3 regions of the Oceanobacillus longus genome follow, and region 3 is predicted to be linked to each of the others. Evidence: riboswitches for the same ligand, from Rfam matches in the RefSeq annotation. Region 3 holds a riboswitch; each other region holds the start of a gene.

Evidence for each region. Region 3 has a riboswitch for cobalamin ahead of ACFOUV_RS13665 (acyl-CoA thioesterase). Riboswitches for the same ligand answer to the same signal wherever they lie in the genome.
Region 1: it holds a riboswitch for cobalamin, as region 3 does, so the genes downstream of both, ACFOUV_RS06310 (ribonucleoside-diphosphate reductase subunit alpha) here and ACFOUV_RS13665 (acyl-CoA thioesterase) in region 3, are expected to answer to the same signal.
Region 2: it holds a riboswitch for cobalamin, as region 3 does, so the genes downstream of both, ACFOUV_RS03650 (DUF4430 domain-containing protein) here and ACFOUV_RS13665 (acyl-CoA thioesterase) in region 3, are expected to answer to the same signal.

Annotation. Positions count from the first base shown of each region.
Region 1 is NZ_JBHSAO010000003.1:79,980-85,499, forward strand. It holds gene ACFOUV_RS06295 (ABC transporter substrate-binding protein) at 1-983, shown strand, start outside; gene ACFOUV_RS06300 (ABC transporter permease) at 1,094-2,086, shown strand; gene ACFOUV_RS06305 (ABC transporter ATP-binding protein) at 2,079-2,873, shown strand; cobalamin riboswitch at 3,077-3,272, shown strand; gene ACFOUV_RS06310 (ribonucleoside-diphosphate reductase subunit alpha) at 3,398-5,520, shown strand, end outside.
Region 2 is NZ_JBHSAO010000001.1:705,859-711,378, forward strand. It holds gene ACFOUV_RS03640 (response regulator transcription factor) at 1-425, shown strand, start outside; gene ACFOUV_RS03645 (ATP-binding protein) at 425-2,191, shown strand; cobalamin riboswitch at 2,257-2,434, shown strand; gene ACFOUV_RS03650 (DUF4430 domain-containing protein) at 2,608-3,036, shown strand; gene ACFOUV_RS03655 (ECF transporter S component) at 3,040-3,555, shown strand; gene sigX (RNA polymerase sigma factor SigX) at 4,457-4,993, shown strand; gene ACFOUV_RS03665 (hypothetical protein) at 4,990-5,520, shown strand, end outside.
Region 3 is NZ_JBHSAO010000010.1:72,746-78,265, reverse strand. It holds gene ACFOUV_RS13690 (GNAT family N-acetyltransferase) at 1-494, shown strand, start outside; gene ACFOUV_RS13685 (GntR family transcriptional regulator) at 660-1,046, shown strand; gene ACFOUV_RS13680 (ATP-binding cassette domain-containing protein) at 1,043-1,933, shown strand; gene ACFOUV_RS13675 (hypothetical protein) at 1,917-2,663, shown strand; gene ACFOUV_RS13670 (hypothetical protein) at 2,660-3,337, shown strand; cobalamin riboswitch at 3,393-3,573, shown strand; gene ACFOUV_RS13665 (acyl-CoA thioesterase) at 3,714-4,196, shown strand; gene ACFOUV_RS13660 (DUF3219 family protein) at 4,272-4,565, shown strand; gene ACFOUV_RS13655 (GNAT family N-acetyltransferase) at 4,718-5,284, shown strand; gene ACFOUV_RS13650 (class I SAM-dependent rRNA methyltransferase) at 5,347-5,520, shown strand, end outside.

The DNA of each region.
Region 1 (5,520 bases), on a different contig from region 3:
AAAAATTATTAATGTTAATGGTAGTAGCTGTTGCTATAATCACATTGGCAGCTTGTGGCTCTGATGATGAAGCGGACAGCGGATCTTCAGAAGGTGGAGATACATATAAAGTCGGTGCGACACAGATTGTGGAACATCCTTCTCTTGATGCTGCCTACGAAGGATTTAAAGATGCTTTGGCGGATGCTGGTCTTGAGGTGGAATATGATTTTCAAAGTGCCCAGAATGATCAGAACAATGTAAAACCGATTTCTGATGGATTTGCAGCAGATGATGTTGACTTAATATTTGCGAACTCAACGCCAAGTGCGCTTGGTGCACTGCAGGCAACAAGTGATATTCCAATTGTTTTCACATCTGTTACAGATGCTGTAGATGCAGGTCTTGTACCATCAATGGATGAAGCTGGGGAAAATATTACTGGTGTCGTTGACCTCCATCCAGAACAAATTGATGCAACCGTGGAATTTATTAATACTTATTTCGAAGGTGCAACGATTGGTATGGTCTACAATGCTGGTGAACAAAACTCTGTTTCCCAAGTTGAATCCGTAAAAGCAGCAGCTGAGGAACAAGGATTGGAAGTCGTTGAGCGTACAGTAGCCAATTCTGCGGAAGTACAACAGGCAGCAACAACACTTGTCGGTGAGGCAGATGTATTTTACATCATTACGGATAATACGGTAGTATCTGCTTTGGATAGTGTAGTTGGAGTTGCAAATGACCAGGATATTCCACTAATTGTAGGTGAGCCTGATTCACTAGCTGGTGGTGGTTTTGCCACATTCGGTATTGATTACCATACAATTGGTTACCGTACTGGAGAAATGGCTGTAGAAATCTTGACAGGTGAGAAGTCACCAAGTGATTTCCCTGCTGAATATCCACCGGAAATACAATTATTTATGAATAAGCAAGCTGCTGAAGAACAAGGTATTGAGTGGAATTCTGAATGGGACGATCAGGCACAATTCGTAGAGTAATAATCTTGTTGGGGCCGGATATTTATCTTATCTGGCTCCTTTAATATTATCTGAACTAATCAATATTTTTTATAAATACTTTTACTTAGACGTAGCGGGAGGAAAGAATTATGTTTATATCAATGTTCGGTGCTGTGGAATCAGGAGTTATTTATGCCATTATGGCTTTAGGCGTTTACTTAACCTTCCGTGTATTAGATTTTCCTGATCTGACAGTTGATGGAAGCTTTGTTACAGGAGCAGCAGTAGCAGCTCTATCCATTGTAAATGGCGTCCCTCCAGTGCTTGCAACATTGTTTGCATTGCTTGCTGGATTTATTGCGGGATGTATAACTGGTTTATTACATACAAAAGGTAAAGTAAATGCACTGCTTGCAGGGATTTTGATGATGACTGCCCTCTATTCAATTAACCTCAGAATTTTGGGTCAGCCTACATTATCCATGCTTAATGAAACGACAGTATTTAAACAGTTGAATTCCATTTGGACGATGACTGGAATAGATAATGCGTTAAATGGGCTTCTTGCCGCTTTCGGATTAGATCGGTTCCCGAATACTTGGGGAATTGTATTGATTATGCTCATTGTTACCATTGCCATTAAGCTGATTACAGACTTTTATTTGAAAACGGAAGTAGGATTGGCGTTAAGAGCGATTGGGGACAATAAAAAGATGATCCGAAGTCTCTCAGCTAATACAGATAACCTAACGATTGTCGGTGTTGGATTGTCGAATGGACTTGTGGCACTTTCTGGTGCGTTAATCGGTCAGCTCGGGGGATTTGCCGACGTAAATATGGGTATCGGAATGATCGTCATTGGTCTTGCATCCGTTATTATCGGTGAAGCGCTCTTTGGTACAAAAACAATTGCTAGAGCAACACTGGCAGTCATCGGCGGAGCGATTATCTATCGTATGATTGTTACGCTTGCACTTCGAGTAGACTTTCTAGAGACAGGCGATATGAAATTGATCACGGCAATTATTGTTATTATTGCATTAGTTGGCCCAAGAATATTCCACGCGAGAAAAGAAAAGAAACGAAGACTTCTAAAACGTCAACAGCTTAGTGCTCAGTCAGGAGGGGAAAATCATGCTTAATATCGCTAATATTTCCGTAACTTTTAACGAAGGTACGCTGGATGAGAAAAAAGCATTAAACGGTATAAATTTGGAATTGCAACAAGGAGACTTTGTAACGGTAATCGGTAGTAATGGTGCAGGTAAATCAACATTGATGAACGTGATTTCCGGTAACATTCAGCCTGATGTTGGAGATGTTATCATTGACGGAAAACAGGTGGTTCATCTGCCTGAATACAAAAGATCTGCATTTATCGGAAGGGTTTTCCAGGACCCAATGGCAGGGACAGCACCATCCATGACAATTGAAGAAAATCTGGCGATGGCTTACTCACGTGACAAAAAAAGAAAATTAAAATCTGGAGTAACGAAGAAAAGAAAAGATTTATTTCGGGAACAGTTAAAAACATTGAACCTTGGATTGGAAGACCGTCTATCCGCCAAGGTCGGTTTGCTGTCGGGTGGTGAAAGACAGGCACTCTCGTTATTAATGGCAACATTTACCCAACCGAATATTCTCCTGCTTGATGAGCATACGGCAGCATTGGATCCATCCCGTGCGGAATTGATAACATCACTAACTGAAAAAGTAGTCCGCGAATCTGGCCTAACGACGTTAATGGTGACGCATAATATGCAACAGGCCTTGGACCTTGGAAACAGATTAATTATGATGGATAAAGGTCAAATTATATTTGAAGCAAAAGGAGAAGCCAAACAGGAACTTACCGTAAAAGATCTATTGAATGAGTTCCAGCGTATACGTGGGGAGCAATTTGAAGACGATCGGGTAGTTTTGGGGTAAAAAGATGATAAATAATTTTAAACGAAATACACACGCCGTTTGTTGAATGTGCGTGTGTATTTTTTATGTTACAGTTTCTATTAGACGGAACCTTAAGAAATCTATCAATCTAGAAATGAACGATAGAAAAAGATTGCATAAGTAATTTCATTATGCTACTCTTAACACTAGATATTGACTTATTTGGATTTTAAAATACTATATATTGTATATAAAGTAAAGGTGACATGACATCATGTCTTAAAAGGGAACTCGGTTAAATTCCGGGACTGTCCCCGCAACTGTAAGTGTGGATGAACGAGAATACCACTATATTGTTTGTTTAACGGCAGCAATATGGGAAGGACTCTAGTAAAACGATGCACAAGTCAGGAGACCTGCCTTTAACTTTGAGTTTCACTTCTCCGGGATGAGAGATTATGAAAGGATAGAAATACAAACTATTTCTGTCGTTTTATAGCCGTTCATCCATTGGGGAAGAACGGCTTTTTCATTGTACATATAGATATTAGGAGGTAGATATGATGATTACAGGAACCATTAACCAACAGGAAAAAGTTTTGCAGACGATTAACGAATCTACGAAAGGACTATCCGTAGAAGCAAACCAATTGATGGATAAGGCAATGAAAACAATCAATCAGGATACACCGGAAGAAAAAGCTATGGATATCCTTATAAAAATAGCCTTGGAAAACATCGATGAGTCGAACCCAGACTGGACGTTTGCGGCAGCAAGAATTTATTTGAAGGAGCTTTATCGTAAGGCAGCGGCCAATCGAAACTATAGCGAGGATTCACGCTATGGATCGCTGTATCATTTGATACAAATGTTAACCGATAAAGGGATATATGCACCAAACCTTTATTCCAAATACTCGAAAACAGAAATGGATTTTTTTGAGAGGCTAATTCAACCAGATCGAGATTATCTATTTAACTACTTAGGTATTTATACAATTGCAACGCGTTATCTGGCAACAGATCATAACAAGCAGATTTATGAACTTCCCCAGGAGCGCTGGATGATTATAGCGATGTATTTAATGCAGGATGAAGACTTATCAAAGCGCTCCAAGCTGGTGGAGGAAGCTTATTGGGCTTTGAGTAATCTTTATATGACAGTGGCAACGCCGACACTCACAAATGCAGGAAAGACACATGGACAGCTATCCAGCTGTTTTATTGATACGGTGGATGACAGCCTGCAATCCATCTATGACAGCAATACAGATATCGCCAAGCTCTCCAAAAACGGTGGGGGCATAGGTGTCTATATGGGGAAAATACGTGCCAGAGGGAGCTCTATTAAAGGATTTAAAGGCATGTCCAGTGGCGTAGTTCCGTGGATTAAGCAATTAAATAATACAGCGGTAAGTGTTGACCAACTTGGTACGAGAAAAGGTGCAATTGCCATCTATCTAGATGTTTGGCACAAAGATATCGAATCATTTCTGGACTTGAAGCTGAATAATGGGGACGATCGCATGCGCGCCCATGATATTTTCACAGGCGTCAGTTTACCGGATTATTTTATGGAAAAGGTCGATAAACGGGAAGACTGGTATTTATTCGATCCTCATGAAGTACGCCAAGTGATGGGCTTTTCGCTCGAGGATTTTTATGATGAGGAAAAAGGAAATGGCGAATGGCGGAGGAAGTATGAAGCTTGTATACAATCGGATACGCTCTCCAGGAAGAAGATAGCTGCCATAGATATTATGAAGCGGATTATGAAATCACAGCTTGAGTCAGGAACTCCGTTTATGTTTTATCGGGATGAAGTTAATAGGCAGAACAGCAATTCACATAACGGAATGATTTATTGTTCCAATTTATGTACTGAAATTACCCAGAATCAGTCCCCAACTCAATTTGTAGAGGAATTTCTTGAAAACGAAAATACCATTATTAAAAAGTATCAAGCAGGTGATTATGTTGTTTGTAATTTAAGCTCGATAAATCTCGGAAAAGCAGTTCCGGATAATGTGCTGGATCGTCTGATAAAAATTCAAGTACGCATGCTTGATAATGTGATTGATATCAACACATTGCCGATAAAGCAAGCAGAACTGACGAATAAAAAATACCGTGCAATCGGACTTGGTACATTCGGTTGGCACCATCTTCTTGCCCTTGAAAATATAAAATGGGAAACAGAAGAAGCAGTTAGTTATGCTGATGAACTGTATGAAAAGGTTGCCTTTCTAACGATAAAAAATAGTATGGAACTGAGTAAGGAAAAAGGGAGTTATCCAGCATTTGAAGGTAGTAAGTGGAGTACGGGTGCTTATTTTACGGAAAAGGGTTATCGAAGTGAAGCATGGGTCGCTCTTTGGGCAGAGGTTACCATGCATGGCATGCGTAACGGCTATTTAATGGCTGTGGCTCCTAACTCAACGACCGCAATGATTGCAGGTTCCACCGCAAGCATCGATCCGATTTTTAATGTATTTTACAATGAGGAGAAAAAGGACTTTAAGATTCCGGTAACAGCACCAGACTTAAATCATCATACGTACGATATTTACCGCCGTTCCGCTTATATTGTCGATCAGCGCTGGTCGATTAAGCAGAATGCTGTCAGACAGAAACATATTGACCAAAGTATATCATTTAACTTTTATGTTCCAAATACCATTCGGGC
Region 2 (5,520 bases), on a different contig from region 3:
CAGATGATTATATCGTAAAACCATTCAGTCCAAGGGAAGCAGTATTACGGGTGAAGGCCTTATTAAGAAGAGTATCTGCATCCTCTTTTAACGAAGTGGACACTTCTTCAAAAAACATCTTGGTCTTCCCACATATTACGATTGATGATGATGCGCATCGAGTTACTGCAGATGGAGAAGAAGTTAGTCTAACTCCTAAAGAGTATGAATTGCTTTGTTTTCTTGCCAAATCTCCCGATAAAGTATTTAACAGGGAGCACTTATTAAAGGAAGTTTGGCAATATGAATTTTTTGGTGATCTTCGCACAGTGGACACACATGTTAAACGACTGCGGGAAAAATTGAGTACCGTTTCCAAATCGGCAGCTAAAATGATTGTTACTGTTTGGGGAGTTGGTTATAAATTCGAAGTTGATGATGCATAATGTTTTGGAAAAGTGTAGTAGGTAAACTTTCATTAACTATTTTATTGCTGGTTGCTTTTGTATTATCTATTTTGTCTATATTTCTAATGCAATTCTTTGAAAATTTCCACATACAAGAAGCAGAAAATGAAATGATGCAAACGGCTACAAAAATTTCTTCATTGGTCGAAAGGGGGCAGGATAGAAATTTCATTGAGGAAATGACAGAGATGCTAAAAGATCCGACTAGCCGCATCGCAATTATTTATAGTGAAGAGGATACTTGGCTTTCTACCAGCAGCGATAATGATTTAGTTTCCGAGGGTGATGAATGGCTTGAATCCAGGGAAGAAGTAAATGAAGTAATCGAAAATCAAAGCAAACTTCAAAAGCAAATTAATCTTCCTGAACAAGATAAAGAGATTATTATCGTTGGATCTCCTACCGAAAATGGTGGGGCAATTTTTGTATTTCAATCGCTTGATATCATTAATCAAACCAAAGCAGAAACGACGAAACTAATTTTACTCAGTGCAGGTATTGCTATTATGCTTACTGCTTTTTTTGCAGTATTTCTATCCACTAGAATAACATCACCATTAATTAAGATGCGAGAAGCAGCCTACGATCTTACAAGAGGTGAATTTAATACAAAGGTTCCAGTATTGACGCATGATGAAATCGGAGAACTTGCTGTAGAGTTCAATCGAATGGGAAGACAGCTAAAGTTTCATATTAATGCTTTACGTCAGGAGAAGGAACAATTATCAAGTATCGTTAGTTCAATGGCAGATGGAGTAGTTACTCTCAATCGGAATGGAGACATTCTGGTCATAAATCCACCTGCCCAGAAATATATTGATGGATGGTATTTTGAGAATGATGTTGTAATGAATGAGAGTCGAAAACTTCCAACAGAACTACAAGAAGCTTTAAAAGAAGTAATCGATGGGGAACAAGCAGTTTTAAGAGAGATCAGTCTTCAAGGTAGAAATTTCGTAATGCTGATGACACCTTTATACGACCAGTCCTATGTAAGGGGTGCTGTAGCTGTCATTCGTGATATGACAGAAGAAAGACGGTTGGATAAATTACGAAAAGATTTTATAGCCAATGTTTCACATGAATTACGCACTCCAATATCCATGCTTCAAGGTTACAGTGAAGCGATTGTCGATGATATTGCCGATACAAAAGAGGAAAAAAATGAGCTGGCCAAAATTATACATGAAGAATCGTTACGAATGGGTCGACTCGTTAATGAACTACTTGACCTTGCACGTATGGAATCAGGCCAAATTCACTTAAACGTGGAAACGTTTGGTATTGAATCCTATATCAAACGAATTGTAAATAAATTTAAAGGTCTCGCTTCTGATAACGAGATTGATCTTACACTAACAATGAACACTGACTTTTCAAATACCAGTTTTGACCCTGACAGAATTGAACAAGTGTTTACAAATCTAATTGACAATGCGATTAGGCACACTTCGAAAGGCGGAACTGTCCGTGTTGCAGTCACAAACAAACCTAAGGAATTTTATGTGGAAGTGAACGATAGCGGGAGTGGTATCCCTGAAGAAGATTTACCGTTTATTTTTGAGCGATTCTATAAGGCTGATAAATCCAGAGTACGGAGTAAAGAGAAAAAAGGCACTGGACTTGGACTTGCCATTGCTAAGAATATAATTGATGCACATAAAGGGACTATTCAAGTAAAAAGTAAACTAAATCAAGGGACTACTTTCAGTTTCAAATTACCACAGAATCATGAAAATAGTTAAAGTTTTAAAGCTTTTCTATTTAATTTTCTTATGCTATGATAACTTTGTATTGGAATTGTATCGTATAATTGAATATTGTAATTGGTGTTTTATTAAAAGGGAATCCAGTGGAAGTCTGGAACTGTCCTCGCAACTGTAAATGATTACGAAATAAGCGATCCACTGTATGGTAATCCATATGGGAAGGGCTTAAAGTAGGTTTGAATCATAAGTCAGTAGACCTGCCAATTGACAATTTGTTTCAATGCTTCGAGGGTATAAGCGATTGAGACTTACAAATACATATGCATGCATGCTAGCAGCTATTATTTGTTTGTCTTTAATCCGCCTGAACTACTAAAGGCGGACTTTTTTTATACTTTTATAGAATACAGATTAATTTCCAGTAACATTAATGCAAAAAGGATGGGGAAACAATGAAAAAATGGATTTTGCAAGTAGCAGTAATCTTGATGACAGTAGGTTTATTGATTGGATGTTCATCTGAAGATAACACCGAACAAAATACTTCAGTAAGTACAAATGAAACTTCTGATTCCGAAGAGGTGGCTGAAGATTCTGTTCGAGTTACAATTTCTATAAATGAAGGGGAGGAATTCGTAAATGAGCAGGAGATCCCGATTGAAGAAGGCGATATACTGATGGATGTTATGGAAGAAAATTTCTACATTGAAACAGACTTTGATGGTGCATTTATTACATCAATTGAAAGAGTCGAAGCAAGTGATGAGGAACAAACCGCTTGGATGTTCTTCGTTAACGATGAGATGCCAACTGTAGGGGCTAACGAATACGAACTTTCTCCTGGTGATATAGTTGTATTTGATTTACAATCCTGGGAATAGACGATGAACACATATAAGATTACAATCATAGCCTTATTGGCTGCTATGGCAATTGCAGGAAGATATGTGTTCCAGTTTATTCCAAATGTTCAACCAGTAACTGCACTGATTATTATATGCGGCATTATACTCGGCCCTCTATCAGCAATACTCTTAGCGATTGTGACAACCTTTCTTTCCAACATGCTTATGGGGATGGGAATATGGACATTATGGCAAATTATTTCATGGTGTATCATTGGTGTTTTGAGCGGTTTATTGAGTAAAATATTTAAACGTGTACCTCTATTTATCACGGTGCTTTTTGCGGTATTCAGTGGATATCTGTATGGTTTTGTCATATCACTGACAAATTATCAAATAACTGGACAATTTTGGCCGTATTACATAGCAGGTCTTCCATTTGATACAAGTCATGCTATTGGCAATGCGGTGTTTATTATTCTCTTGTACCCGATTATGTCTCATTTATTTAGTAACTATGCTGTTAAGAGATTTACAATCAAGAATACCAACTGATTTGCAGTTGGTATTTTTTTTCTTTAGTTATCTACTAACTTTCACGCCAATAAAATAATTTCAAACAATAAACTTATAATATCTCTAATAATCTCCTTGATAACCTTGGTAAAATAAGGCTGTTTTCTAAAGGCTATTTTTTAATGTAAATTGCTTTATAAGCATCGCAGAGTAGAGATAAAATGCGAACTAACTTCTGGTTGGTATTCTAACATATGTGCTATTGCTGCCGTCCGGGATCGCTCTGGGCGGATGCGCATCCTTAGGGCACGGCCTCAGCCTCCTCGAGAAACCCACTCTGCGGGGTCTTCGGACACGTGCTTTTCCCGCAGGAGTCACCGCTCACCCGGACTGGTGAAGCTGTGTGATAAGATTTTTATAACAATCACTAATGCAGTTAATTGTTTGTAAGCTTAAAACCAGCTCTGGGAAATATACGAAGACTCCAGTGGGAGGAAAGGCATCGGTGAGACCCCGGAGTGCGCAGCACGAGGAGGGCTCACCAGCCGCCCACGGAAAGCGAAGTATAATTCCCAGAGCGGTCGCCGAAGCTTCTGCATACTGTTAGAATCAACTAGCAGTTACTTCGTAGTCTATATAAAATGCGGTGTTAAAAACAACAAGATGAACGAAAAGATCCTTGGAATCTCGATGTATCCAGACTGCTCAGTGCAAACAGTTAATCCAACGTCAACTTGAGCAGTGTATCTCCAGGCCACCTAATTCTACCAAGCATCTTTTCAATTTTACTCTGCAAAAGTTGAGTTACCCTTTATAATATAGATCAATGTATCATGGCTTACATACACTTACAGTAGGTTGCGCTTTTATTTTAAACGATATAGTATGATTGTAACCTTTTTGTATTAATAACGACTATATAGTTGAACGGAGGGTCTCTATGAAGGCCATTTTCGATAAGTTATATGATAACTATCATCAGGATCTGTTCCAGTACATTTTTTACATGGTGAAAAATAAAGAAACGACTGAAGATCTGATTCAGGAGGTATATATTAAAGTATTAAAGGCTTATCCAAACTTTAAAGGGGAGAGCAGTGAAAAAACATGGCTCTTTTCTATTGCAAGACATGTTACATATGACTATTTCCGTTCTTTGAAGAGAAAAAGAAACAGAATTATCGACCTTTTTGACTGGGCCGAAAAAGGTGAATCCATTCCCGATGAAGATGATTTACCTGAGGAAATAGCTATTAAAAATGAGCAGATGAAGCAAATCTATAAATATCTTGACAAATGCACAATCGATCAAAAAAGTGTGTTAATTCTAAGATACCTGCAATCCTTCTCTATTCAGGAAACAGCTGAAGTACTTAATTTTAGTGTGAGCAAAGTTAAAACAACACAGCATAGAGGTCTAAAAACATTAAAAAAGCTCTTGCTTGAACAAATCGAGAAAGAAGGAGATGCTCAATGAGGCAAATAGATAAAGAACAACAGGAAATCATTGATCGGTTACAGGAAATGCCTGAAATAAAAGATGATACAGAAAAAAATGTATTATACCACCGCATCTCCTCAAGCCTTACTGACCCCTCACCAACAAAAAAGAGACAAAAGAGGCAAAAACTGATTCCCGTTCTGGCAACCATGATGGCCGTTACCTTCATTCTTATTATTCCAGTTATGTTGAATAACGACAATCAGGTGTATCAAAATTCTGAGCAGTTTTCTGATGTCGAAATAGCGACAAATATTGAAAAATCTGAGGACTCCAGACGAATGGAATCCTCAGATGAGGACCAGGTGGAAATGGGAAGTGAAGAATCTGTTGTACAAAACTCTGAACTAATGGATGAATTAAAAGTTCCTAATGATGATTCATTGGAGAGCTATGTCATTCAGGAGTCCAATGAACCAATGAAAATTGTCTATGGTGCATTATCAGACCTTCAACAGCAATATATCATACCTATTTCGTTTATCGTAAGTGGCAACGCCAAT
Region 3 (5,520 bases):
ATAAGATGTTAGATGCGGATTGGGAACAGGTGCGAAATATATTCATACAAGGGATTGAAACGAAGAATGCTACCTTTGAAACAGAGGCTCCGTCCTGGGAAGAATGGAATCAGGGACATATCCAGGAGTGCAGGCTGGTAGTAAGAGATGGTGAAAAAGTACTTGGGTGGGCAGCGTTAAGCCCTATTTCAAGCAGGCGTGCATTTACCGGTATTGCTGAACTAAGTATATATTTCAGCTTAGATAGCGTTGGGAAAGGTATTGGCACAAAGTTGATTCAAACCGTAATCGAATCAAGCGAAGCGGCAGGATTTTGGACGTTGCAATCAGGAATTTTCCCTGAAAATATATCAAGTATAAGATTACATGAAAAAGCCGGATTCCGCATGATCGGTATACGTGAGCGTATGGGGAAATTAGATGACGTTTGGCGGGATGTAGCAATGATGGAGCGAAGAAGTGAGATTGTCGGGATAGATGAAACGATGAAGTAAAATTTAAAGAAACGCTGAAAATAACATTACCAATTTTATTACGCATAAAAAAAGATGTCTGACTTAGACATCTTTTTTTATATTAACCTATTGTATTTTTCAAATAATAGCAGTATACTACATTACACGAGTAATGCACTAACTCGCGTGAAGGGAGTTGCAGACTTGATTCTTAATTCCAATGGGTCAAAACCAATATATATACAAATTGCAGAATGGATCGAAACAGAAATATTAAATGAAAACCTTAAAGAAGATGAAAAAGTTTATTCCCAATATAAGCTTGCAGAGATATTTACGATTAATCCTGCAACAGCTGCAAAGGGATTAAATATACTTTCTGATGAAAAAATTCTTTATAGCAAACGAGGACTTGGGAAGTTTGTAACCAAAGATGCAAAAGCAATCATTATGGATAAACGGAAAAATCAGACACTAAAGGGTTTGCTAAAGGAAGTGGCATTGGAGGCAGAAAGGTTAACCGTTGGGGAAGAAGAGTTAATTAAAATGCTTCAGGCTATTCAGAACGAACGCAAGGGGGATGCGGAATGAACGTTATTGCATGTGAGGGGTTATCAAAAAAACGAGGGCGACTTAAAGCTTTACATGATTTGTCCTTTTCGATTAAGGAAAATACGATTACCGGCTTAATCGGTAGAAATGGGGCAGGCAAGACTACGCTTTTAAAGATACTTGCTGGTTATTGGAATGAAACATCTGGTGAGGTTAGCGTATTTAAAGAAAAACCATTTAATAATTTAATAGTCTCGGCAAATGTCATCTATGTGGATGATCAAATGGATTTTTTCGCGAGGCTGACATTAAAAGATATTTTAATTGAAGCAGAAAGATTTTATGAAAACTGGGATAAAAAGTTAGCAATGCGTCTCTTTGATTATTTTTCCTTTCATCCAAACTACTTTCATACACAGTTATCCAAAGGGAAAAAGAGCACATTCAACATGATTATCGGCTTGGCATCACGTTGTGCAATTACAATGTTTGATGAACCGACTACTGGAATGGATGCTGCAGTCAGGAAGGATTTTTACAGGGCACTGCTGAAAGACTATCTTGCACATCCAAGAACAATCATTATTTCTAGTCATCACTTAGAAGAGATTGAGGATTTACTTGAAGATGTGCTGCTAATTGATCAAGGTAAAAAATATTTTCACCTTTCCATGGATGAATTGAAAGAATATGCAATTGGTTTGACGGGAAGAACGGAAATAGTCATGCAGTGGGCAGCAAATAAAGAGGTAATCCACACAAGAACAGTAGGGGTAGACACAACTTATTGTGTCATAAAAAATGATTTCTTCCAGCTAGATAAGGCGAAACAATTAGGTATGACTCTTTCACCCGTTTCTGCTAGTGATTTATGCGTGTATCTGACCAATAAATCGAAAGGGGGAATAGATGATGTCTTTAAATAGGATGGGTTTAGCTACGGTAGTGAAAAGGCAGTATCAGTATAAAATGAAAGCCTACGTTGGAGTTTTCAGTTCACTGATAGTGTTACAATGCTTGGCGATGCTCTTTTCATTAACCGGATCGGGATCCAGTGGTTATAGCTCGACGGGTTTTAGTATTGATATCACTATATATTCTGGGATTAATATCGTTATTTTTACGTTTCTTTGGGCATTTATTCATAGCATTATTATGACGACAAAAGCGGATTTGCAAAATGGATTTACTTTTGTTTCCAATCGTTTAAGCAATAACCTGTCAAATGCAGCATTTTTATTAACAGCAAGTATTATTGGTGGAATTACTACCATATTATCCGGGTTTTTGCTGCGTGTGATTGTATACTTCTTTATCGATACAGAGCACCTTCATGGAGAGGGATTTATCTATCAACCGATAGAAGTTATTTCGGGGATGGCAGCTATGGTATTCTATTTAATCCTTGCTTGCTCTGTTGGGTATTTACTTGGGACCATCACACAGTTACATCGAATGCTTCCTGTCATATTGCCAATTGCTATAATAGGTTTTTTAATCGTTACACAAGAGCAGTCAGGCTATATTTTTAAAATAGCAGAATTCTATTTCCAGGAAACTAGTTTTTTACTTTTTGTATTAAAAGTAATGATGACCTCGATTCTTTGCTTTGTAGGATCAATCTTGCTTTCAAATAGATTGGAGGTTAGGAAATGAATATGTTCATGCCTTTCATCATTTTATTGATTATTGCAACAGTTATTATTTACTCACTAAGATGGTTGAATAGACAAAGGTTTGCCAAAAAGGGCTATTGGCTGCTGGGAGGATACGTATTACTTTTATTGCTTTCCGTTGGAGTTTACTATTTAATTCCTGTTCCTCAGGAGGATTCAGAAGGGGAGCCGGAAGATATTCATACAGCAAAGTTACAAGGGGTAATCTATGATGGGATACCAATTGAATCGATTCGGCAATATTTGGATAAGGAGTGGGAATTTCCATCTAATCAGGAATCTATTCATATAGGTTATCAAGGGAACATAGATCATAGTATTCAAATTGCTGTAGAAAGGTCAGGAAATACAGATAGTATAGAAGCAAGCTTTTACCAAACACCGGTATATATAATGAATACAAAAATTACGGAATCTCTTCAACCTGTAAATGTAGAATTTTTTTCTGGAAATCTAATGGTGGAAACTCCTGAAAGTATGTATCTTGAGTTTTCCACTTATGCAAAAGAATTTCCTGTGAAACAGTTCACTGGCCAACTGAAAGATGACTGGTGGGACGATGTTGAAATAAGTGAACAGTTATTGTATCTGAAAGTTCCTGAAAACATAGAAATCAGTAGTGACTCGGATGTTTGGATAGAATATGTAAAGTGATTGGGGGAGCGTTCGAGACAATGAGCATTTAATATATTATGTTATACTAAATGAAATAAATATTTCGCTTTATGGTGACTTTGTATACAAAGTTGAATAGGGGAAGCTGGTGAAAATCCAGCGCGGTCCCGCCACTGTGAAAGAGGAGAATCCATCGAATTCCCTGTTTTAATAATGGGAAGGCAATGGGTTTGCTGATTCTGAGCCAGAAGACCTGCCATAAAAAAAGTAGCATTTAAATCCTACGGGAGATAGGAGGGTGCATGAACTAATCTAATTTCTGTGCATTTTTTTGCAATGATAATGATTAGTGTCATTCACAGACATCTTTCGTAAAAGAAGGTGTTTTTTTATTTGATGAAGGAGAAGATGCAGAATGGATAAGATAGCTATTAGCGAGACCAAAACAATTCAAACACGATTAGTTATGCCACCTGATACCAATCATTTAAATACGATTTTTGGTGGGAAAGTTCTTGCCTATATTGATGAAATTGCCGCTTTAACTGCCATGAAACATGCTAATAGTGCTGTTGTAACAGCTTCCATTGATTCAGTTGATTTTCTATCTTCCGCAAAAGTTGGAGATTCATTGTCCTTGGAGGCTTATGTTACATTTACGGGGACAAGCTCCATGGAAGTCCATGTCAAAGTAAGCGCCCATGACTTAATAAGAAATGAAAAGAAATTAACGACAGAATCATTTCTTACCATGGTTGCAGTAAATGAAAATGGAAAACCTGTTCCGGTCCCTGGGGTATTCGCGGAGAGTGAATTGGAGAAGGAGTTATATTCATCGGCACCGGCGAGAAAAGAGAATCGCCTACGACGTAATGCTTATAGGCAGAAACAGATTTAATGGCTAGGAGTTGTCCGACTAAACAATTTTACTGAAAACGGTTAGTATTTATACTAAATGGTTGGAGGGATTAACATGAATGAAAAAGTTGTGATTAACGACGTAACGATTGATGCTATAAACTTTCAAGAAGAAACAGTGGAAAGAGATGGAAGGGAATTAAAGAAAGTAAGATTTGATTTTAAAGTAACCGCAGAGGGTTATCATGACATCACCACGTTGCTGTATAAAAATGACTTCATGGTAAAGATGCCTGCTAAAAGCCTTGAATTCCCAGCTGTTATTCACCGTTACTCCACCTCTATTACTAATTTGTATGAAGCAGGGGCAGTTGGCGATTTTAAATTGGAATTGTTGGAGAAATCCTAAGATACACCTGTGACGGTCTTTTTCATGGGTTTTTTGGTATATACCATAAAATTCACTACACAATGATCCGATTACCCTTTTATTTAGAGAAGGAATCTCCATCTGAATAGAGAAATAAATAATAATGAAATTTCTAAGAGAGGTTGTTACATATGAATCCGTTTCTAATTGATTTTCCACAAGAATTTGAGACAGAGCGATTGTTGATTAGGGCTCCCAAATCCGGAGATGGGAAAGCAGCAAATCAAGCAATTAAGGCATCTATTAATGAGTTGAGACCATGGATGCCATTCGCCAGGAACGTACCAAGCGAAGAGGAAACAGAAATTAATATTCGTCAGGCTTATATCAAATTTCTATCAAGGGAAGATTTGAGGTTTCATGTATTCTTAAAAGAAACGGGTGAATTTATTGTTTCTTCGGGCCTTCATCGAATCGATTGGAATGTGAGAAAGTTTGAAATAGGTTACTGGGCAGATAGCCGCTATACGGGAAATGGTTATGTTACGGAGGCTGTTGCTGGTTTGACCGATTTTGCTTTTAAGAAACTGCGAGCAAATCGTATCGAAATTCGCTGTGATGCCAAAAATAGAAAAAGTCGCGCTGTGGCAGAAAGGTTAGAATTTAATTTGGAAGGAATTTTAATTAATGACGATATGTCTGCAGATGAAAGTGAGCTAAGGGACACTTGTATTTACGCGAAAATTAGTAAAAGATAGACCTGCTTTCCCTTTGGTCCTTAACATGCGATAATGACAAAAAAATAGGATTGGATGAAATGATGACACAAATAATTGAATTAAAGGTAAAACCGGATTTTATCGGTCACTATAAAAATAAATTTCCATTGATTAATAAGGATGCAGTTGTGAATAACGAGTCATTGTCGTTGGAAGGTACCCTTGTCCATCTTGTGGATGATAATGGTAACTTTCTTGGCAAAGGATATTATGGA